Regions from separate parts of the Tissierella sp. MB52-C2 genome, predicted to be linked through region 1. Evidence: riboswitches for the same ligand, from Rfam matches in the RefSeq annotation. Region 1 holds a riboswitch; the other holds the start of a gene.
The links. Region 1 has a riboswitch for thiamine pyrophosphate ahead of thiD (bifunctional hydroxymethylpyrimidine kinase/phosphomethylpyrimidine kinase). Riboswitches for the same ligand answer to the same signal wherever they lie in the genome.
Positions count from the first base shown of each region.

Region 2: another riboswitch for thiamine pyrophosphate. It lies ahead of thiT (energy-coupled thiamine transporter ThiT); the one in region 1 lies ahead of thiD (bifunctional hydroxymethylpyrimidine kinase/phosphomethylpyrimidine kinase).

Region 1 covers NZ_CP133261.1:2,105,966-2,117,532, reverse strand. Annotated here, with positions in the region: gene RBU61_RS10625 (PLP-dependent aminotransferase family protein) at 116-1,471, shown strand; gene RBU61_RS10620 (hypothetical protein) at 1,794-2,720, opposite strand; gene RBU61_RS10615 (sigma-70 family RNA polymerase sigma factor) at 2,713-3,267, opposite strand; TPP riboswitch at 3,532-3,630, shown strand; TPP riboswitch at 3,718-3,816, shown strand; gene thiD (bifunctional hydroxymethylpyrimidine kinase/phosphomethylpyrimidine kinase) at 3,896-4,717, shown strand; gene cytX (putative hydroxymethylpyrimidine transporter CytX) at 4,717-5,928, shown strand; gene thiM (hydroxyethylthiazole kinase) at 5,912-6,736, shown strand; gene thiE (thiamine phosphate synthase) at 6,720-7,355, shown strand; gene RBU61_RS10590 (MerR family transcriptional regulator) at 7,503-8,321, shown strand; gene RBU61_RS10585 (HutD family protein) at 8,608-9,204, shown strand; gene RBU61_RS10580 (DUF6323 family protein) at 9,477-9,737, shown strand; gene RBU61_RS10575 (hypothetical protein) at 9,730-9,960, shown strand; gene RBU61_RS10570 (TlpA disulfide reductase family protein) at 10,254-10,841, shown strand; gene RBU61_RS10565 (hypothetical protein) at 10,898-11,567, shown strand, end outside.
Region 2 covers NZ_CP133261.1:1,724,186-1,735,752, reverse strand. Annotated here, with positions in the region: gene RBU61_RS08730 (Stp1/IreP family PP2C-type Ser/Thr phosphatase) at 1-383, shown strand, start outside; gene pknB (Stk1 family PASTA domain-containing Ser/Thr kinase) at 397-2,364, shown strand; gene rsgA (ribosome small subunit-dependent GTPase A) at 2,374-3,249, shown strand; gene rpe (ribulose-phosphate 3-epimerase) at 3,251-3,898, shown strand; TPP riboswitch at 3,940-4,039, shown strand; gene thiT (energy-coupled thiamine transporter ThiT) at 4,096-4,644, shown strand; gene RBU61_RS08705 (thiamine diphosphokinase) at 4,660-5,295, shown strand; gene RBU61_RS08700 (hypothetical protein) at 5,605-5,775, shown strand; gene rpmB (50S ribosomal protein L28) at 5,924-6,115, opposite strand; gene RBU61_RS08690 (Asp23/Gls24 family envelope stress response protein) at 6,310-6,666, shown strand; gene RBU61_RS08685 (DAK2 domain-containing protein) at 6,685-8,304, shown strand; gene recG (ATP-dependent DNA helicase RecG) at 8,355-10,415, shown strand; gene rsmD (16S rRNA (guanine(966)-N(2))-methyltransferase RsmD) at 10,484-11,041, shown strand; gene coaD (pantetheine-phosphate adenylyltransferase) at 11,053-11,535, shown strand; gene RBU61_RS08665 (ATPase) at 11,541-11,567, shown strand, end outside.

The DNA of each region.
Region 1 (11,567 bases):
ATTACCTCCAATATATTGAATTATTGTAAGTTAAGTATATAATGAAAAATATAGTAGTTCAATTATCTGAAATTCATTCTGTACTATTACAAAATTCAGTGTAGAGGTGAAAATGATGAAAAAAAGTAAAGTTGAGATAGTGAAGGATTTTATATTTAGAGAAATTAAGGATGGGAGAATAAAAAATGGTCAGCGACTTCCCAGTTGCAGAGAAGTATCTTTATACCTTTCTATCAATAAAATAACTGTCAATAAGGCATACAACCAATTGGAAAGGGAACATAAAGTATATAGTATTCCCCGTGGAGGTTTTTACTTGATTGATTCTGAAGAAAACTTAAGAGTAGTACAGGAAGAGGTGGATTTTAGGACAGTTAAGCCAGATGAAAAACTTATTCCATATAGAGAATTTACTCATGTAATGAATAAGGCAGTTGATATGTATAAAAATACATTGTTTGGATATGAATCTAGTGGTGGACTATCTTCTTTGAGGGATACATTGAAGTATGAATTCGAGAAGGACGGAGTGTATACTACTGCTGAAAGGATAATAGTTACCCATGGGGCACAGCAGGCTATAGGATTAGTGTTCCACTATCTATTTAGGAAAAGCAAAGGTAAATTACTTGTTGAATCTCCTACATACAATCTTGCTTTAAAGTTGGCAGACCACTTAGGGATTGATATTATAGGAATTGAAAGGAGAGTTGATGGTTTTGACTATAAAGAAATGGAAATGATATTTAAGTCAAGTGAAATTACTGCCTTTTATATCATGCCAAGACATCATAATCCCACTGGCTATACTCTTTTTGAAAAAGACAAGCAGAAAATTGCTGAACTCTCTTGTAAATATAATGTGTTTATTATAGAAGATGACTATTTAGCAGATCTAGGCTCAAGAAAAGGTTCTATGCCAATACATTATTATGATATAAGTAAACGTACTATTTATATACGAAGCTTTTCAAAGACTTTCATGCCTGGAATAAGGATGGGGGCAGCAGTACTTCCAGAGTCTATAATTGAAGAAGTGATTAATATTAAGCATATTAGTGACTTGAATACATCAAAAATCCCACAAGCAGCATTAGATATTTTTATAAAATCACGAATGTATGAAAAACATATTAAAAAAGTTAAAAAATCTTATGAAACTAAGCTTAAAAAGGTATCTGAAATTGTTAAATCATTAAGCCCACAAGGCCTCAGTTGGTATGTTCCAGAACATGGAATATTTATATGGCTTCATCTGCCTGAGAATATAGAGGCTGTAGAATTTGAAAAGAAACTTAAAGATCATGGGATTCTTGTAAAAGCAGCATCAGAATTCTTCCCCGAAGAATTGTCTAAAGAGAAAAATCAGAAGAATTGTAACTACATAAGGCTTTGTATATCTGGTGTTCCAGAAGAAAATATAGATGCTTTGGCTACTATAATTTCAGTTATAGCAGCTGAAGGGAAATGATGGTATTTTTACCAGTGCTTAATGATATAAATGTAGGTACCATTACTATAGAAATTATAGTTTGTACAATAAGAATTCCAAGAAAGATTTTCCATAATTTATAATTTGGATATTTATCTTCTAGCAATTTTGTTATAATTATTGAGATTGCCCCAGTTGAAGCAGATGTTAAAGTAAACATTTATAGGTGAATACTCCATAGATTAATGAAAATAAGAGATAAACTAAATATAATAAATATGTGTACAGGTAAATCAAGGGATGAAGTTTAATTAAGCCTCATCCCTGAATATAGTATATATTCTTAAATATTACTTCTTTACTATTTTATACTTTGAGGGACCTTGTCCATAGTTCTTTCTTCAACGTATATATCTATACTATTATTAAAAGTATCTTTGTACTCTTTCAATTTTTCTTGTGCTTCTTTATCTGAATTATATTGACCTAGTTCATATAAATATGTTTCATTGCTATCTTTTAAAATTCTAAGATCTTCTATTTCAAATAACATTTCTTCAAGAAGAGCAAATTCTTCTCCTTTTTCATAAGAACCAGTTCTTATTGAATATATTTTTTGTTCTGAAACTTTCTCTGTATTTTTTGAAATTTGTATTTTTATATAAGCGGGATTCTTATATTCCTCTATTTTGAAATCAATTGGTTGATTAAATACTATGTTAAATCTTTGTGCAGAGTCATCTAAAGTCATTAATTCATAAATATCTTGGATATATTCACTCTTTTTTAACTCTTCAAAGTACTTACTAGCTGAAAGACCTCTTGCACCAGATATAGAAAATGTCATTGTAAAAGGTGCTTCCTTATAATCCACATTAAAAGATGGTGCTATTTCTTGGTTTTCTTTATTAAAGCCATCAAAGTTTATTGTGATAATATCAGAATCTTTTTTTTGGTCTAGAGATATAAAATTTACATCAATCCCATCAGTTATTTTACCTCCTTGAGAACTTCCATTATTAAATTGAAGTATATTAACTAGTGTCCCTAAAACAGGAACACCTTCAAGGCTATTTGCAAAGGATGGGGAAATGTTTATGCTAAGAGTAAATATTCCAACTGCCGCAGCTACTGATATAAAGCTATTAATTATTTTTTTCTTACTTTTATTATTTTTTTTCATATAATTTTCTCCCTTTATTATTGAATTGTTAATTGTATCGTTTAAGGCATCAGGTATCTTTATATCTGAATAAATTTTTTTCAAATCATCCGTATTATTATTCAAAATCTTCGCCCTCCTTAAGTTCTATTTTCAAAAGTTCTATTGCCTTATAAAGCCGAGTTTTTACTGTACTTAAAGGAAGTTCTAGAATTTCAGCTATTTCTTTCAACTTTAAGTTTTGAGAGTATCTTAGTATTATGACAATTTTATAATTAGAGTCTAACTTCTCTAAGGCTTCTTTTAAGTCAATGGTTTCCACAATATCATTTTTTTCATTATTTAAATTTTCTATAGCCTTATTATCTAGATATAAAATTCTTTTAGATTTGTTTATAAAATTGATAGCACAATTGATGACTATACGAACAAGCCATGTATTAAAATATTCTGGATGTTTTAACTTGCCTATTGATATATAAGCTTTATAGACTGCTTCTCCTATAATATCAAGTGCATCTTGTTCATTGTGTACATAGCTATATGCAATTCTATATAAATCTTCTTTTTTGCTATTTATAAGAAGGCCAAAACTCTCACCATCTCCTTTTATTGCTTTAAGAACTAATTTTTCCAGTATAACCACCTCCTTGAGAATAAAATATGAGCTCATTTTTATTATCTATCTATTAGACAATTATATAGATGAAAAAGTTTTATTAAATTATATATTTAGTATATTATTTTTATATATGTGATTGTTGAATTATATCTTAAAGAGTAATTATACTTATTTAGATAATTTTTTAAATCTAATATCTGATGATAGTAGGACTATAATTGTTGAAAATAGCAATCAGTCTATAAATAAAGTTAGGGATAAAATTATATTTTGTACCTTGATTATGTTATTATTATAAGATATACTCAATATAGTTAATGTTTGTGGGGGGACTAGAAATAGTTGAGAAGGTAAAACCTGACCCTTTGAACCTGTTGGTTAATACCAACGTAGGGAAGCAAATCACTTACGTTATTGTATTTGATTAGGGTGCTTCTCTGTGTAGAGAAGTACCCTATTATTATTTAAGATAGGGTTATTAAGTATAAAAATGAATATAGTCAATGTTTGCGGGGGGACTAGAAATAGTTGAGAAGGTAAAACCTGACCCTTTGAACCTGTTGGTTAATACCAACGTAGGGAAGCAAATCACTTACATTATTGTATTTGATTAGGGTGCTTCTCCATATAGAGAAGTACCCTAATTTATTTTATATAAAGAATAAAGGGAGGAGTTTCAATGAAAAAGGTACTTAGTATTGCTGGATCAGACTGTAGTGGAGGTGCTGGTATACAAGCAGATTTAAAAACATTTTCAGCACATGGAGTATTTGGAATGAGTGTCATTGTTTCAGTAGTAGCAGAGAACACAAGTCGTGTTATCGATATACAAGATGTTACTCCAGATATGATTGAAAAACAGATTGATGCAGTATTCGAGGATATTGAAGTTGATGCTGTGAAAATTGGTATGCTGTCTACACAACTTTGTATGGAGGCAGTAGCAAGAAAACTTGAGCAATATAAGCCGTGTAATGTTGTAATTGATCCTGTAATGTATGCGAAAAATGGTTGCCCACTTATGGACCCCGATTCCATAGATACATTAATCAAGGTTGTACTACCTTATGCTGATTTACTTACACCTAATATCCCAGAGGCTGAGAAGATATCAAATATTCAGATAAGAAGCACAGAAGATATGAAAATAGCAGCAAAGCTTATTTATGATATGGGGTGTAAAAATGTTCTTGTTAAAGGTGGCCATGCTATTGGAGATGCACTGGATATTTTATATGATGGTAAAGAGTTTTATTATTTTGAAACCCAGCGTATAAATACAAAAAATACTCATGGGACAGGTTGTACTTTCTCTTCGGCTATTGCATCCAATCTTGCACATGGTATGTCTATGCCTGTTGCTGTAGAACAGGCTAAAAAATATATTACAACAGCAATTGAGCATTCCTTAAACATTGGTAAGGGTAATGGACCAACACATCATTTTTATGACCTATATAAAAATGGTTTGAACATCAAGGAAAGTAAAGGAGATTTATAATGAAAAATGAAAATCAACAGGTATCTACCTTTAGTCAAATATTATTATGGTTTGGTGCAGCGGTATCTATTGCTGAAATTATGACAGGAGCTTTACTTGCTCCATTGGGACTAGTCCAAGGTATTTGGGCTATTATTATTGGTCATGTAATTGGAGGTGCTATACTTTTTCCAGCGGGACTGATTGGTGCAAAAACTGGTCTTTCTGCCGCTGAATCTGTTCGTATTTCTTTTGGTAAATATGGTTCATTTGGATTCTCTTGGGTTAACATATTACAGCTTCTTGGTTGGACTGCAATTATGATTATTAACGGGGCAAAGGCATTTGATGGAATTACAAATCATCTTTGGGGCTATCAAAATGAAAAGCTATGGTGTATAGTTATTGGATTGCTTATTTGTATTTGGGTAGTAATTAGTATTAAAAATCTGTCAAAATTAAATACTGTGGTGATGACGGTCTTGTTTATATTTACAATTATTCTCGGTTTCACGGTTTTCAAAAATACTAGTGGAGTAAATGTAGTGGAAGAAGCTATGAGCTTTGGTACTGCGGTTGAACTTAATGTAGCTATGTCCCTTTCTTGGCTTCCTCTTATTTCTGATTATACAAGAAAGTTGGAGAAGAAAATCACAGGTACTTTGTGGAGTGTAATAAGTTATTTTGTTGGTAGTACAGTGATGTTTGTAATTGGACTCGGTGCAGCAATTTACACTGGTACATCGGATATTACATCCATATTAATGTCTGCAGGACTTGGCTTGATTGCTCTTGTAATTGTTCTATTTTCTACAGTTACCACTACATTTCTCGATGTTTATTCTGCAGGAGTAAGTACAGCTAATTTAAGTAAAAAGGTAAATGAAAAGTTTGCTGCTGTTATTGCATGTGTCGTAGGCTCATTACTTGCTATGTTTGTGCCTATTAGCCAATATGAGAATTTTTTATATCTTATAGGTTCTGTATTTGCACCCTTATTTGCCATCCTGTTTGTGGATTATTTTCTGTTGCATAAAAAAGATATAGACCCTAGTCACTCTCATAGCATAAGAAACATAATTTTATGGGTGATTGGATTTATCGTTTATCGTTTACTTATGCCTTATAACTCTATTATAGGAATCACGTTACCTGTAATGGTAGCAATGGGCTTTATATGCTTTATTATAAATAAAAGAAAGGCTGGGAGTATTAATGAATTATCTAACTAATGCTTGTGCGGATTTACTCCATGAAATCAGGATAAAAAGTCCACTTATTCATAATATCACTAATTATGTTACAGTAAATGATTGTGCAAATGCGATCTTGGCAATGGGGGCATCTCCTATTATGGCAGATGATGTTGCAGAAGTAGAAGAAATTGTTTCAATATCTTCTGCTCTTGTAATTAATATAGGAACTTTAAATCAACGAACTGTTGCTTCTATGATTAGGGCAGGAATAAAAGCCAATGAACTTCATATTCCCGTAGTTTTAGATCCTGTTGGAGCAGGTGCATCCTCACTGCGAAACAAAACAACATATAAAATTCTCTCAGAAGTAAAAATAGATGTAATTCGTGGAAACTTGTCAGAGATTTCTTTTGTAGCTGGACTAAGTGTTTCTACAAAAGGAGTTGATACTTCAAAAGCAGATGAAAAAAATGATGCAGAAGCTATTGCGAAATCGGTGGCGAATAAATATTCTTGTGTTGTGGGGATTACAGGAGAGGTAGATATTGTTTCAGATGGAATTCGGGTTACTAGAATAGCCAATGGGCATAAAATGCTTTCCAAGGTTACTGGTACAGGCTGTATGACATCTGCACTTGTAGGTAGTTTCTGTGGTATAACAAAGGATTATTATACAGCAACGGTTATAGGAATTACTTTAATGGGAATCGCTGGTGATATTTCCTTTGTAAAAACTAGAGAAATGGGAACAGGTAGTTTTCATATTGGCATTATTGATGCTTTATCAAATATGAACAGCACATATTTTCTAGAAAGGGCGAAGATAGATGAAGCCAAATATTGATTATACACTCTACCTTATAACAGATAGGGAACTTATGAGTACAGAAAAATTGGAAACTGCTGTAGAGCAAGCTATTTTAGGTGGGTGTACTGTAATACAACTGAGAGAGAAAAATTGCTCATCTTTGGAGTTTTTTGAAATAGCAATGAAGATAAAGGAAATTACAGATAGATATCAGATTCCATTAATCATTAATGACCGAATTGATATTGCATTGGCGGTGGATGCCGACGGTGTACATATTGGTCAGAGTGACATACCTGCAACCATTGCAAGAAAATTAATTGGTGACAATAAAATTCTTGGTGTATCTGCATCTACCTTTGAAGAAGCAATAAAGGCGCAGTCAGAGGATGCGGACTATCTTGGTGTCGGAGCAATGTTTACAACTGGTACGAAAACAGATGCAAAGCTTACATCCATAGATGAACTCGCACGAATACGAGAACATATTGAACTGCCTATTGTGGTGATTGGGGGAATTAATAAAACTACAATACCAAAATTTGAAGGCATAGAGATCCATGGACTTGCAGTGGTATCAGCTATTATTTCGCAACCAGATATAAAAGAGGCGGCTAAGGAGTTAAAAAGTATATTTAAGAAAGGAAAAAATTAATGACTGCTTTTAGAGATGTATATTTGATTTAGATAGTATAGTGTAAGAGTCAACAGATAATTTTAAAATTATTTGTTGACTCTTACACTATGGTATACTTTATACTGTAATTGAGCTCAAAAAACACATATATGTGAGGTAAGATAAATGTTAAAAATAGGTGATTTTTCAAAACTATCAATGATCAGTATAAGAATGCTACGTCATTATGATGAGATTGGTTTACTTGTTCCCGAGAGTATAGATGATTTTACAGGTTATAGATATTACAGTGAAGCACAATTGCCTCTTGCAGGCCGTATTAATGCACTAAAAGACATGGGATTTAGCCTGACATCTATTTCTAAAATACTGAAAAGTTATGAAAATCCACAGGCTCTAAAGGAATATTTATTGTTAAAACAGACAGAAATTCGAGAACAAGCGGAGGAAATCAATCGACGTTTACTGCTTATTGACACTACTATTCAGAGACTTGGAAAGGATGATAAGACAATGAATTATAATGTAACGTTAAAAGAACTTCCAGAAAGATATGTGGCAAGTGTACGTAAGATAATTCCTAGCTATGATCAGGAAGGAATGCTTTGGAATATTCTCATGGAAGAAACAGCATCTCTTCATATGCAAAATGGTGATCCATGCTATACTTTAGCTATCTTTCATGATGGAGAGTATAAGGAAAGCGGAGTAGATGTAGAAGTTCAGAAATCGGTGCGTGGAAATTATGAGGACACTGAAAATGTTAAATTTAAGACCGTTGCTCCTATTCAAATTGCATCAGCTACTTACAAGGGAAGTTATGACCAAGTTATAGGGGTGAATGAAGCTGTAGCTAACTGGATTCGAGATAATGGATATGAATTTAATGGTTTGTCCTTCTGTATTTACCATGTCAGTCCCTATGAAACACAGAATCCTGAAGAGTGGGTAACGGAAGTATGCTACCCTGTGAAAAAGAAATAAAATGAAATGATAAAAATCGTCCGTATGCTATAACATACGGACGATTTTTTTATTGCCAAGAAATGTCATATAAATAAAAGTAATGTACAAAATGGGTAGTGGCATATCGTCAGCATAGGTTGGAAAGATTATCAGTTAAAAATCAAACTTATAGTGGCGATTTCAAATTATCTGTTATAGAATAGATGCATAGTATAAGTTCTTCAGCACGTCAGGCAGCAGCGCATTTTAATATAAAATCCCATGTATCGGTGTGCAAGACTATCAAAATAATAAGGAGAATAAAATGGAGATTAAGACAAGACTAATTAAAGAAGATGACTATATAACAGCGGAATGGTCAGGAGGGAAGACTACTCAATTATTTATCTATCCAGAAGGTTCAAATTATAAGGAGTTTAATTTTAAATTCAGATTAAGCTCTGCTACAGTAGAATTAGAAAAATCAGAGTTTACTAAATTAGAAGGGGTAAATAGATTTATCACACCACTTGATAATGAGCTTAAATTAACACATAATCATAAAGAATATATCAATCTAAAGCCCTTTGAAGTATACGAATTTGATGGGGGAATAGATACTACTAGTTATGGTATGGCAAGAGATTTTAATTTGATGCTTAGGAATGGAGCTGAAGGACAACTTGAGAGTATTTATATAGATAAGGAACATTTAGTGGTAGAAGAAATTTCTTCTGATTTTAAGGAAGCTTTTTATTTTATATATGCTTGGGATAATGAGATATATGTTGATATCAAGGGAGATACAAATCCTATTAGCCCATTTCAGACTCTTCTAGTTAGATCTAATAACAATACTCTAAATCTAAAACTAAGATCTGAAAATCCAGCTAATATTTTAATAGCAAAGGTATATATATAATTAAGCATAGAAGAGCATTTGGTGTATTTTAGATATTATGTCTTTGTTTATTGATATACAAGAATAACAATAAAAGCAATCAAATAATTAAAAAACGAACATAACTGTTCGCGTAATTATTTGATTGCTTTTTATATTTGTACATAAGATTATATAAGATACGCAATAAATCAAAAAAACAATCATACACTTTTACCGTAACATATTTAAATATGCATGTTAATAGGATATTTAAAAAAATAAAATTAATTTATTATAGGAGAAGATTTATTTTGTTATTCGGAATAACTAGCTTAGGTTCATCCTTAATACTAAAACAAGCTGTGACAGAAATAGAAAGATATAATGATTTTACTGCTCAGTTTAGGCTGACTTTATCCCATCATGATGCTGTTGAACTAGTTGAAACTCGTGCTCTAGCATTAAAAACCAATGGGCGGATTGAATTTGGAGTATGTGCAGGATGTCATATGAAAATGGATACTATGCAGAAGGGGCAGGTTCTTATCTATTATTCCTGTAGATATGCTTAAAGGAGATGTAGGGAATCTAAACTTTTTTATAATAGAACACGCTGTAAATAAATTTAAAGCAGCTAATAGGGAGAAGGAGATTAGGCATAGAATTGGATATTTAAAGGCTTGTATTTATAATTCTACTCATGAAATTGATGTAGATATTGAGGTATCAGGGATTAATATGATGAAGTCCTATCTTAAGCATCCTTTAATAAATTTAAAAAAGAAAATGGGATAATGTTGAATTGATTTTATCTAATTAGAATATGCCAAAGGATAAAAATAGCATAATACTTTCTTTTTTAAAAATATAGAAGATAGAGAAAGTAAAAGAAAGAACTTTACATTGTTTTGACATGAAGTGGAGTTCTGACAATAAAAAATACTAATCTTCAAGTTAAATGAAAAATGATACATTTTATTTACAAATTAAATAAATTTTATATACATGGTCCTTATATAATCATACCAGTCCAATGGAAAGAAAATAGCAAAATAGTTGGATGATATCAACATGAAAGGAGTATTGTGATGAATAGCATTTTAAAAAAGAGTGCAGTTTTTGCAATTATATTAATCATTTGTACAGGTATGGTAGGATGTGGGAAAAGGCCGGAGAACAAAGATGATGTGGCTGCAAAAGCTCCAGAAAAGGAAGAAACAGAAATTATCTCATTAGAGACACTAAAAACTATACCACAATTCAAATCCACAGATGTTTATGGCAAGGAAGTAAGCAGTGAAATATTTAAAGATAGTAAACTTACACTTATCAATCTCTGGGGAACTTGGTGCTCACCATGTGTGGCAGAACTACCAGATCTAGGAAAATTGTATGAGGAAGTAAAGGATAAAGGTGTAAATGTAGTTGGAGTAGTTGAGGATGGAATGAAAAATGAAGAGGCAGTTAAGGAAATCCTCAATAAAACTAATGTGACATTCACTAATATTGTACCTGATGAAAAGTTTTATGATGACTTCATGTCATTATGTGGAAGCTTTCCTACATCCTTGCTGGTTGGCAGCAATGGAGATGTTGTAGGGGAAATAATAAGTGGTGCAAGGACAAAAGAAGAGTACATGAAACTAATTGACGAAGCATTGGAAAAACTAAAATAGCAGAAGGAAATAGAAGTACAAACAAATTTAATAATATGATTTAAGGAGTGATAGTTTTGTTAAGAAATAGAAAGTCAATATTTTCAATTATAATAGTTGCCGTCATACTGACTATAGGAATTTCAGGATGCTCAAATAAAACTGTTGATAAAGGTACATCAAATGATACTACTGCATCTAAAGAGGTTAATGCTAATAATTCAAGTATGGAAAATGGTGTAAAAACAGAGGATGGTTTAGACAAAAGATACAATGATTTTCTTGACAACTTAAATAAGGAAATAGCTAAAAATAAAGATTTTGCTAACGATGAGAGAATAAAGAAATTTACAGAAAAAGTTGAAAAAAACTTACCAATAATGAAGGATTTAAACAGAAAATCTGATGCTTTCTGTGGTAGTAGCTTTTATGTAGAGAGTGTAATCAATAGTGAAGGAACTGAAGCTGATAAAATCATTATAAAAGAATACTGGCAAGATGGTAATTATCGTTGGGAGCAGTATAATGTTGGAAAACTAGCATACTTGAGATTATATAATAAAGATGAAGATATAAATTATTATTATGAAACTGATAAGGATCTCCTTAAAAAGACTACAAAATGTACACAAAAAGGTTTAGTAAATAATTCTTATCAATACGGATTTTTTACACTAAGTAATAATGCACTGTCAGGAGATTTTAAAACTATTGATTATAATGGCAAAAAAGTATTGTATTCACTCA
Region 2 (11,567 bases), 380 kb from region 1:
ATGTTGGAGACAGCAGGGCCTATTTAATTAGAGATAAAGATATGCTACAAATAACAGAAGATCATTCCTTTGTAAATGAACTTTTAAAAACTGGAAGTATAACGAAAGAAGAGGCCAAGACTCATCCAAAGAGAAATATGATAACTAGAGCCGTTGGAACTAGCAGTATTATAGAAATGGATTTAATAATTAAAGAATATAATAAAGACGATATTTTAATATTATGTAGTGATGGACTTTTTAATATGTTAAAAGAATTTGAAATAAAGGATGTTTTTATGCAAGAAAAAGATATTCAAAAAGCCTGTGATACTTTAGCGACTATGGCTAATAATAGAGGTGGTCTTGACAATATCACTGTGTTAGCTATTAAATTTAATTAGAAGAGGTGAAAAGATGATAGGCAAGATTTTAGGTGGTAGGTATGAGATATTAGAACAAATCGGAGGCGGAGGAATGGCCTTAGTGTATAAGGCAAAATGTCAGCTTCTAGATAGATTTGTAGCTATAAAAGTTTTAAGGGATGAATTTGTAAATGATGAAGAATTTGTGAGGAAATTTAGACGAGAATCCCAAGCTGCTGCTAGTCTTTCTCACCCTAGTATAGTAAATATCTATGATGTAGGTGTGGAAAATGAAGGGAATAATCCAATTTATTATATAGTTATGGAATATATAAAAGGCAAAACATTGAAAGAAATCATAAAAGAGGAAAAGAAACTATCTGTTGAGAAGGCATTAGAGTATTCGTATCAGATTGCAGGGGCTTTAGAAAACGCCCATAAAAATGGAATAGTTCACAGAGATATAAAACCTCATAATATTATGATTACAGAAGATAATAGAGTAAAAGTTACAGACTTTGGTATAGCAAGAGCTGTTACAAGCTCAACAGTAACAACTACATCTAATGTATTAGGTTCAGTTCATTACTTTTCTCCAGAACAAGCAAGAGGTGGATATACAGATGAAAAATCAGATATATATTCCCTTGGAATAGTTATGTATGAAATGGTTACAGGACAACTTCCTTATCAAGGAGAAAGTCCAATAACAGTTGCCTTAAAACATGTTCAAGAAGATATAAAGCCTCCTAGAGAATTAAACAGTAGTATACCAGCCAGCTTCGAAAATATTATTTTAAAATGTGTTCAAAAAAGACAAGCTGATAGATATAGCAATATTACTGAATTGATAAAAGACATAAGGAGAGTAAAGGATAATATAGGAGACTTTAGTATGGAAGACACCAATAATTACGATTCTCATACTAGAATAATTCCTGTAGTTAATGTAGAGGATGTTGATACTATGAAAAAAGATAAAGTTACAAAGAAAACAAAACAGTCAAAGAAAAAAGATAATGGTGGAAAAATGGTCTTTTTAGGTATATTATTAGCATTTTTGTTAGCCACATCTGTATTTTTAGGTTATTTTAAACTAAAGAATTTCTTTGTTGCTGGTGACTTAATCACTGTTCCAGATTTACGAGGTAAACAGGAAGAAGTAGCTAAAAAAGAAATAGAAGATTTAGGGCTGGAATTTAAGGTTATAGCAAGAGTTAAAAACGATGAATTTAAAGCTGGAGAAGTAATCTCTCAAAGTGAAGATCCAGATTCAAAAGTAAAAAAAGATTATCCTATAGAGGTAACTATTAGCGAAGGAGATAACTTAGTAAAAGTTCCTGATGTAAAAAATAAATCTTTAGGAGATGCAGAATCAATACTTAATGCTGAAGGACTAAAAGTAGATTTAGAATATGAAAATTCAGATACAGTACCTGAAAATTCAGTCATTAGACAAGAACCAGATGCTGGAGAAAGTGTAGAAACAGGAACTAGAATTACTATAGTAGTAAGCCAGGGAGAAGAAGTTAAAACTGTAATTATGCCAAAATACACAGGGAGAAACATTGAGGAAGTAAAGAATGATATAGCCAAACTAGGTCTTGAAGTAGGAGAAGTAACAGAAGATCCAAATGATAATTTAGAAAAGGGAATAGTCACTTGGCAAAGTTACAACCAAGGAACACCTTTACAAACAAAGACTGCTGTAGATTTATATGTAAGCAGTGGTCCAAAGAATAATACAGATAACAATAGTGGAAATGATAATGAGGACAATAATGGTGAAACAGATGGTCTAGAGGGACCAATAACCTTTAATTTAACACCATATCAGGATAAGGAAGAGACACAGATTAAAATCATAAGAATTCAAGATGGTATTCCTACAGTTGTCCATGATAAAACATATAAAGCAAGTGATGGTGAAGCTACTATAACACTTCAAGGGAAAAAAGGTTCTCAATTTGAAGTGTATTATGACGGTATATATCGAGATACGATTCCTAAAAATGAATAGGAGGCTCTTATGCTAGAGGGAATAATAGTCAAAGGCATTGGTGGTTTTTACTACGTAAAGACTAAGGATGAGATAATTGAATGTAGGGCCAGAGGAGTATTCAGAGAAGAAAATCTAACTCCTTTAATTGGAGATAAAGTAAGGATTAGAATAAGTGATGAAGATAATACAGGATATATAGAGGAGATCTATCCAAGGAACTCACAGCTACTAAGACCTCCAGTAGCAAATATTACTCAAGCCGTTATAGTCATGAGTATAAAAAAACCAGATATTAATACATGGCTTTTAGACAGATTTCTTTTAATGGCAGAATATGAAAAATTGGAAGTCACCATATGTCTAAATAAATCTGATTTAGATTTAGACAACGCATCAAGGCTTAAAAACATATACGAGACAGCTGGATATAAAGTAATTATGACAAGCGCAATAAATCATATTGGTATAGAAGAGTTGAAGGAAATATTAAGTGGTAATATTTCAGTTTTTGCAGGTCCTTCAGGAGCAGGGAAATCATCACTTTTAAATGGAGTCAATAAAAACTTCAAACTACAAACTGGAGATGTAAGTTCAAAAACTAAAAGAGGTAAGCATACGACTAGACATGTAGAGCTGCTAGAATTGGATAATAATACATTTGTTTTAGATTCTCCAGGATTTAGTTCTTTAAATGTGGATTTTATTGAGGAAGAATCAGAACTTAGAGAATATTTCAGAGAAATAAAGAAATATGGGGAGAAATGTAGGTTTATAAGCTGCTTACATGGGAATGAACCTGATTGTGAAGTAAAGAATCAAGTAGAAAAAGGAAATATATCTAAGGAGAGGTATGAGAATTATTTACTTTTCCTAGAAGAAATAAAGAAAATAAGGAGGTACTAAAATGGCTAAGATCGCACCTTCGTTACTTGCCGCAGATTTTGCTAATTTAAAAGAAGATATAAAAAAAGTAGAAAATGGTGGTGCAGACTATCTTCATCTAGATGTAATGGATGGAATCTATGTACCTAATATTACCTTTGGGCCTCCAGTCATAAAAAGTCTAAGAAGTGTAACTAAACTACCCTTTGATGTACATCTTATGATAGATAGACCTGAAAGGTATATTAAAGACTTTGTAGAGGCAGGAGCAGATTTAATAACAGTACATGAAGAAGCAACTATTCATCTTCATAGAACTATACAAGAGATAAAATCATATGGAATTATGGCAGGTGTATCATTAAATCCTGCTACTACATTGGAAAACATAGAGTATATTTTAAATGATGTAGATTTAGTTCTTATCATGACTGTAAACCCTGGGTTTGGTGGGCAATCCTTTATTGAAGCAATGAAAGACAAGATAAAAAAACTAAGAAAAATCATTGATGATAGAGGTTTAAATATTATAATTCAAGTAGACGGTGGAGTAAAGCTTCAAAATGCTAGAGAAGTATTAGATTGCGGAGCTGATTTATTAGTAGCTGGTTCTGATATATTTGGGGCTGAAGATGTGGAAAAACGAACTAAAGAATTTAAAGAGTTGTAAAAATCATTTTGTATGATATAATGTAGTTAATTGCATAAAATGTTTAGCACTAGGGGAGCCGAAAGGCTGAGAGTGGATTTATCCCGACCCTTATGACCTGACCTGGATAATGCCAGCGTAGGGAAGTGTGTATTAGCCTTTAAATACCCATTGCCCTATATTGGCGATGGGTTTATTTATTTAAAGGAGGAGTTCAAATGCAAAAACGATGGAATGTAAAGATGTTGACAGAAGGGGGTATGATGATTGCATTAGCCACTATACTAAGTTATATTAAGGTATATGAAGCACCGATGGGTGGTTCGGTAACTGCTGGAAGTATGATTCCAATAATGCTATTTGCAATACGTTGGGGTGTAACACCAGGATTAACCATAGGTGGTGTTTATGGAATATTACAATTCGTATTAAAGCCTTATTTCTATCACCCAGTACAATTTATTTTAGATTATCCTTTAGCTTTTGGTATATTGGGATTAGCAGGAATTGCATATAGTATTAAAGATAGAGATTCAGTTAAGGGATATTTAGGAATTTTTTTAGCTGTATTTATGGGAATTTTAGGTAGAATGATATCTCATGTTTTATCAGGTGTAATATTCTTTGCTGAATATGCAGGTGACTTAAACCCTTGGATTTATTCAATACAATATAACGCTTATTATTTAGTGCCAGAACTAATTATTTCTTGTATAGTAATTGCAATTATATGGAAACCTTTAGAAAAGACAATAAAAGCAAAGTAGGAAAGAGGTTTTTAAATGAAAGGACTAATAGTTTCAAGTGGAACCATTACTAATTATAATAGGTTAAAAGAAATTATCAGTGAAGTAGATTTTATTGTATGTGCAGATGGAGGAATGGAACATCTGCTGAAAATTAACAAGCTGCCAGATTTGATTTTGGGAGATTTAGACTCAATAAGTAAGTCAACTTTAGAATATATATTAAGTAAAAATGTCCCTATTGAAAAATATTCATCTATTAAAGATGTAACAGATACAGAGTTAGCTATGGATTATTTAGTAGATAAGGGATATGATGAAATTGTACTTATGGGAGTAACAGGGTCTAGGCAAGATCATACAATGGCGAATATATTCTTGCTTAATACTTTACATGATAAAGGAATTAAAGGAAAAATAGTAGATGATAATAATATTATTTATTTAACAGACAATTATTTGGAAATAGAAAATTTAAAAGATCATTATGTTTCTGTTATACCTATATCAAATGATGGAATAATTGTATCTTTAAAAGGATTTTTCTATAACTTAGATAATAAATTTATCTCTTTTGGTTCAACTCTTGGAATTAGTAATAAAATCATTGAAGACATTGGAAAAGTTCAGATTCATAAGGGAAGAGCACTAATATTTGTGTCAAAAGATTAAGCTTAAGATATAGATAACCAACATGAAATCATAATAAAAAATACTAAGAAAGTGCATTTGCAGAATATGGAATAACTCCCAATGAATGAAGCTATAAAATCCGTAAAGAAATTTATATGTTTGAGCGTAGCGAGTTTATAAATTTTAGGATTTTGTAGCTGAATGAGTTGTAGGAGTTATTCATATTCGAAACAGCACGAACGTGTATTTTTTATTATGATGTTGGTTATCTATATATTCTTAAGCTTTTTTGTAACTATTTATTTATTATATGAATAGGATATAATAAAGTGCTTAGGGGTGTTGCTTATGAAGAGGTTTTGTTATAGATATATAAGGAGGATAAAAAAAATAGTAGGTATAACTTTGGCAGTAGTAGGACTATTAATAATTATGAGGTTTATACCTATACAATTTATTCTAGTATTAATAGGAATAGGACTCCTTATAATGGGTGCATTAATTTTAAAAATAAAATAAGGCTTTCCTTTATAAGTGGAAGCCTTGTTTTATAAAAACAGAAAAGTCCCGTTTTAGTATTTACATAAAAGGACTTTGCATAAATGAGTCTCAAAAAAGGCCTCCTTATAATTCTTAGATAGAAGCCTTTTTTAATTTGATTACATAATTATAATGCTCTTTCAACATATCCAGATCTTAAACATCTAGTACAAACATTAACTTTTTTCGTTCCACCATTAACAACAGCTCTTACTGATCTAATGTTAGGTGACCAACTTCTTGAACTCTTTTTATTTGAGAAAGTAACCTTGTTACCAAATACTTTTCCCTTTCCACATACTTCACAAACTTTCGCCATTCGAAACACCTCCTTAACTACTATGAAAATACTTATTAAGTATTTTTATTCAATAATAACACATTATATTCTAACACAATAATTAGTAAAAATGCAACTAAAATGTATTATTATAATATGATTTAGTTGAACTATTTCTAAATTTGGGGTAAAATAGAAAATATGGCATATTTAAAATAAGGAGGCGATTATTTATGTCAGCCAAAACTAATACCGAATATGGAGCAATTAGTATAGATGATAATGTAATAGCTACTCTTGCGGGAATATCAGCAATGGAAAGTTATGGTATAGTGGGTATGGCTTCTAAAAATGCGACAGATGGATTGTTTGAATTATTAAAATCGGATTATTTAGCTAAAGGCATTAAAGTCTATACGAAAGACGAAAAGTTAACGATTGATTTGCATGTTATATTGGAATACGGAGTAAGAATTTCTGTAGTTGCTGAAAATATAATAGAAAGAGTTAAATTTAACATTGAAAGTTTAACAGGTCTAAAAATAGACAAAATAAATGTACATGTACAAGGAATTAGAGTTGGAAAGTAGTTTAAGGAGGTACTATAATTGAGAATAGAAATTCTAGATGGAACAATGCTAAAAAAGGCATTAGCAGGTGCAGCAAAGTTCCTAGAAGATAATAAGGAGGAGGTAAACTCCTTAAATGTATTTCCTGTTCCTGATGGAGATACAGGTACGAATATGTCACTTACAGTAAATTCTGCTATTAAACAAGGAATTAATTTAAATGAAGATAGTGTTAGTAAAATAGCATTGGCTACATCCCACGGCTCCCTTATGGGAGCCAGGGGTAATTCTGGCGTTATTTTATCACAACTTTTTCGTGGATTTGCAAACGGATTAAATGAAAAAGATACTGCAGATATAAAAACAATTGCAGAAGCATTTAAACAAGCTGCCGATACGGCATATAAGGCTGTTATGAAACCAACGGAAGGAACTATCCTAACAGTAGCTAGGGAATGTGGAGAATATGCTGTATCTATTAGTAAACAAGAAAAAGATATTTTAGTTTTCCTGAAAAAGGTAATAGATCATGGAGAAAAATCCCTTGCCAGAACTCCAGAAATGCTTCCAGTTTTAAAGCAAGCGGGAGTCGTAGACGCTGGTGGCAAAGGTCTGCTTTATGTCTTAATAGGGGCTTATAACGCCTTAGCGGGAATAGATAATGTTGAAATTAAAGTTGAAGAAAAAAAGGTAGAAAAACAAGAATATGTTCGTCAAGAACATATAGATACTGATGATATTAAATATGGGTATTGTACTGAATTTATAATTAATACTAATTACAATGATATTGACTCCTTTAGAGAGGAATTATCTGTACAAGGAGATTCTTTACTAGTAGTAGGGGGAGAAGGATTAATAAAAGTCCATGTTCATACAAACAATCCCGGAACAGTGCTTGAAAGGGCCCTGAGTCTCGGAGAGTTAAATGATATAAAAATTGATAATATGAGATACCAACATGAAGAGATTCTTTTTAATTCAAAGCAATCTAAACCGACGAAAAAATATTCTTTTGTGGCTATTTCCATAGGAGAAGGAGTAGATGAAGTATTTAAAGGACTTAATGTAGATACTTTGGTTTCTGGCGGTCAGACTATGAATCCAAGTACAGAGGATATACTTAAGGCTATTGATAATACTACGGGAGAAAATATATTTATTCTTCCTAATAATAGTAACATTATTTTGACAGCAGAACAAACCAAAGAGCTTAGTGATAGAAATATTGCTGTAATTCCTTCTAAGACAATACCTCAAGGAATAGCTGCTTTACTTGCTTTTGATGAATCAAAATCTATAGAAGAAAATACAGGAACTATGAAGGAAGCAATAACCTATATAAAAACAGGGCAGGTCACTTACTCTGTTAGAGATACAGAATTTAATAATACAAAAATTTATAAGGACGATATTATAGGCATTGCTGAAGGAGATATAGTTGCCAGTGGAAAAGAAATAAATGAAGTTTCACTTAAGCTGCTGGAAAATATGGTTGATGAAGATGCTTCATTGATTACAATCTTATATGGAAGTGACCTAAGTGAAGAAACAGCTCAAGATTTAGAAAAGCACTTATCTGATTTATACGATGACTTAGATATTGAATTAATATTTGGAGGTCAACCAATATATTATTATATATTTTCCGTGGAATAAAAACCCTGCCTTTGGCAGGGTTTTATAATATTATAAACTTGGAGGAAGTTATGGAATCACTATCAATGAATATCCAGTATATAAAAGGTGTAGGACCTAAGAGAGCCTCTAGATTAAAAAGGCTAAATATAAATACAGTGGAAGATTTGTTATATTTTGTTCCTAGAGACTATGATGATAGGTCTCAGTTTGGAGATTTGGGAGAAGCTCAGATAAATGAAAAAATAAGCCTAGAAGTTGAAGTTGTAGGTAAGGCAAATATAATAAGACCTAGAAATAATTTATCTATCCTGAAAATTCCTGTGAAGAATAATATGTATAATGCATATCTAACATGGTTTAATCAAGAATATTTAAAGGATAAGTTTAGTATTGGTGAAAAGATAATAGTTAATGGTAAAATAAATAAAATTGGACGAGAAATTCAAATAATGAATCCTGTTTTTGAAAAAATAGGTACAATGGATAAGGTGGGAAGAATAATACCTATGTATCCATTAACAGAAGGATTGACTAATAATGAGGTAATAAAGCTTATTAAATATACAATTAGCGAATACCTACAAGGAGTTGAAGAGTTTCTTCCTTTAGAAATAATAAATAAATATAGTTTAATGGAAATTAAAGAAGCAATTATAAATATTCACTTTCCAAAAAGTAAAGAATCACTTGAGAAGGCGAGAAGGAGATTGGCCTTTCAGGAACTATTGACTTTACAAGTAGGGCTTTTTATCATTAAAAATAAAAGTATCGGCAATAATCAAGGTATAAAATTTAAAAAGACTATAGAAGTAGATAAATTTATTGAGAGTCTGCCTTTTAAGCTTACAAATGCTCAGATTAAAGTATTTAAAGAAATTGAAAATGATATGGAAAGTGATTTTCAAATGAATAGATTAGTACAGGGAGATGTAGGGTCAGGAAAGACCATAGTAGCTATTCTTGCCATATTTAAGTGCATATTATCTAGATATCAAGCTGTAATGATGGCTCCTACAGAAATATTAGCAAGCCAGCACTATGAATCCTTTAAAAGCTTTTTTAAAGATTATAATATAGAGGTTGAACTGCTAGTAGGAAATTTATCTCCTAAAAGAAAAGAAGAAATATTGTTGGACTTAAAACAAGGGAAAATAGATACATTAATAGGTACCCATGCCCTTATCCAAGAAAATGTGGAGTTTAACAGATTAGGACTTGTAATTACAGATGAACAACATAGATTTGGTGTAAAGCAAAGGGCAGTTTTAACTAAAAAAGGTGATAATCCAGATACTATAGTAATGACTGCAACTCCCATTCCTAGAACTTTAGCCCTTATTTTATATGGAGACTTAGATATCTCAATTATTGACGAGCTGCCCCCAGGGAGAAAAGAAATTGAAACTTATGCTGTTGGTCCAGAGATGATAGAGAGGACTAATAACTTTATTAAAAAGCAAGTATTAAATGGAAGACAAGCGTATATAGTTTGTCCATTAATTGAGGAGTCAGAAACCTTAGATATAAATGCAGCAGAAGAACTATATATAAATTTTAAGGAAAATGTGTTTGAGGAATTTAAAGTTGGATTATTACATGGAAAAATGAAATCTAAGGAAAAAGATATGATAATGGAAGAATTTAAAAATCATAAATTAGATATACTAGTTTCTACAACAGTTATTGAAGTAGGAGTAAATGTGCCAAACTCAAATATTATGGTTATTTATAATGCAGAAAGATTTGGTCTTGCTCAATTACATCAATTAAGGGGAAGAGTTGGCAGGGGAGAATATCAGTCTTACTGTATACTAATAAACCAAAGTAAAAATCCTATATCTAGAGAACGAATGAGAATACTGCAAAGCTCCAATGATGGTTTTAAAATCTCTGAAAAGGATTTAGAATTACGAGGACCAGGAGAGTTTTTTGGAACTAGGCAGCATGGGCTTCCAGAATTAAAGGTAGCGAATTTATTTAGAGATATGGATATTTTAAAAATTGCACAAAAGGAAGCAATAAATATTCTTAATAAAGATAGGGAGTTAAATGAAGAGAAGTATAGAGAATTAAAGAAAAAAATAGAAAAACTTTTTTTAAATTCTGGTGAAAATTTAACATTTAATTAATTTATGTTTTAAAATAGAAAATATGTGATAAAATATTAGTAATATTGGGTTCAAAAGGAGGTAAATATTTGAGAGTAATTTCAGGGTTAAGAAAAGGACACAAGTTAAAAACACCTAAAGGTATAAATGTTAGACCAACTGAAGATAAGACCAAAGAATCCTTATTTAATATTTTAGGACATATAGACGAAGATAGTATTATATTAGATGGATTTGGAGGCTCAGGTTCCATAGGAATAGAATTTTTAAGCAGAGGAGCTAAGCTATGTTACTTTGTAGATAATTCTATGGATAGCATAAACATTATAAAAGAAAACTTGGCTCATACTAAACTTATAGATAAAAGTGTTGTTTTGAAATCAGATATTATGGTTGCCATAAGAAACTTTGGTGAAAAAAAACTTGAGTTTAATTATATATATATAGATCCACCTTTTTTTAAAGAAGGATTTATTTGCAAGATATTAAAAAAGATTGATGAAGACGGTATATTAGCAGAAAATGGACTGATAATAATTGAACATGAAAAAGAATTAGAACTAGAAGATGTATTATATAATTTTAATAAGAGAGATTTAAGAAGATATGGAAATAAATCCTTATCATTTTATAGGAAGAAACAATAAGGAGGAAATATATGAATGCTATATATCCAGGTAGTTTTGATCCAGTTACTTATGGACATTTAGATATTATAGAAAGAGCCGCTAAAAAAGTGGACAATCTAATAGTAGCTGTACTAAATAATTCATCAAAAAAGAATCTATTTTCATTAGAGGAAAGAATGAATTTATTAAGAGAAGTAACAAAGAAATTTCCTAATGTTACTGTAGACTCATTTTCAGGACTTCTTACAGACTATGCAGTAAAAATGAACTGTACTACTATGATTAGAGGACTTAGGGCTGTTTCAGACTTTGAATATGAAATGCAAATGGCTTTAGTAAATAAAAAGGTTAATGACGAAGTAGAGACAATGTTTATGGTATCTAGTAGTCAATATGCTTATTTAAGTTCAAGTATTGTAAAAGAAGTTGCTATGTTTGGAGGAAAAATTTCATGTTTTGTTCCTGAAGTAGTAGAGTTGGCGCTGAAAAATAAATTTGAAGGAGGACTATAATACATATGGAAGTATTAAAATTAATTGATGAA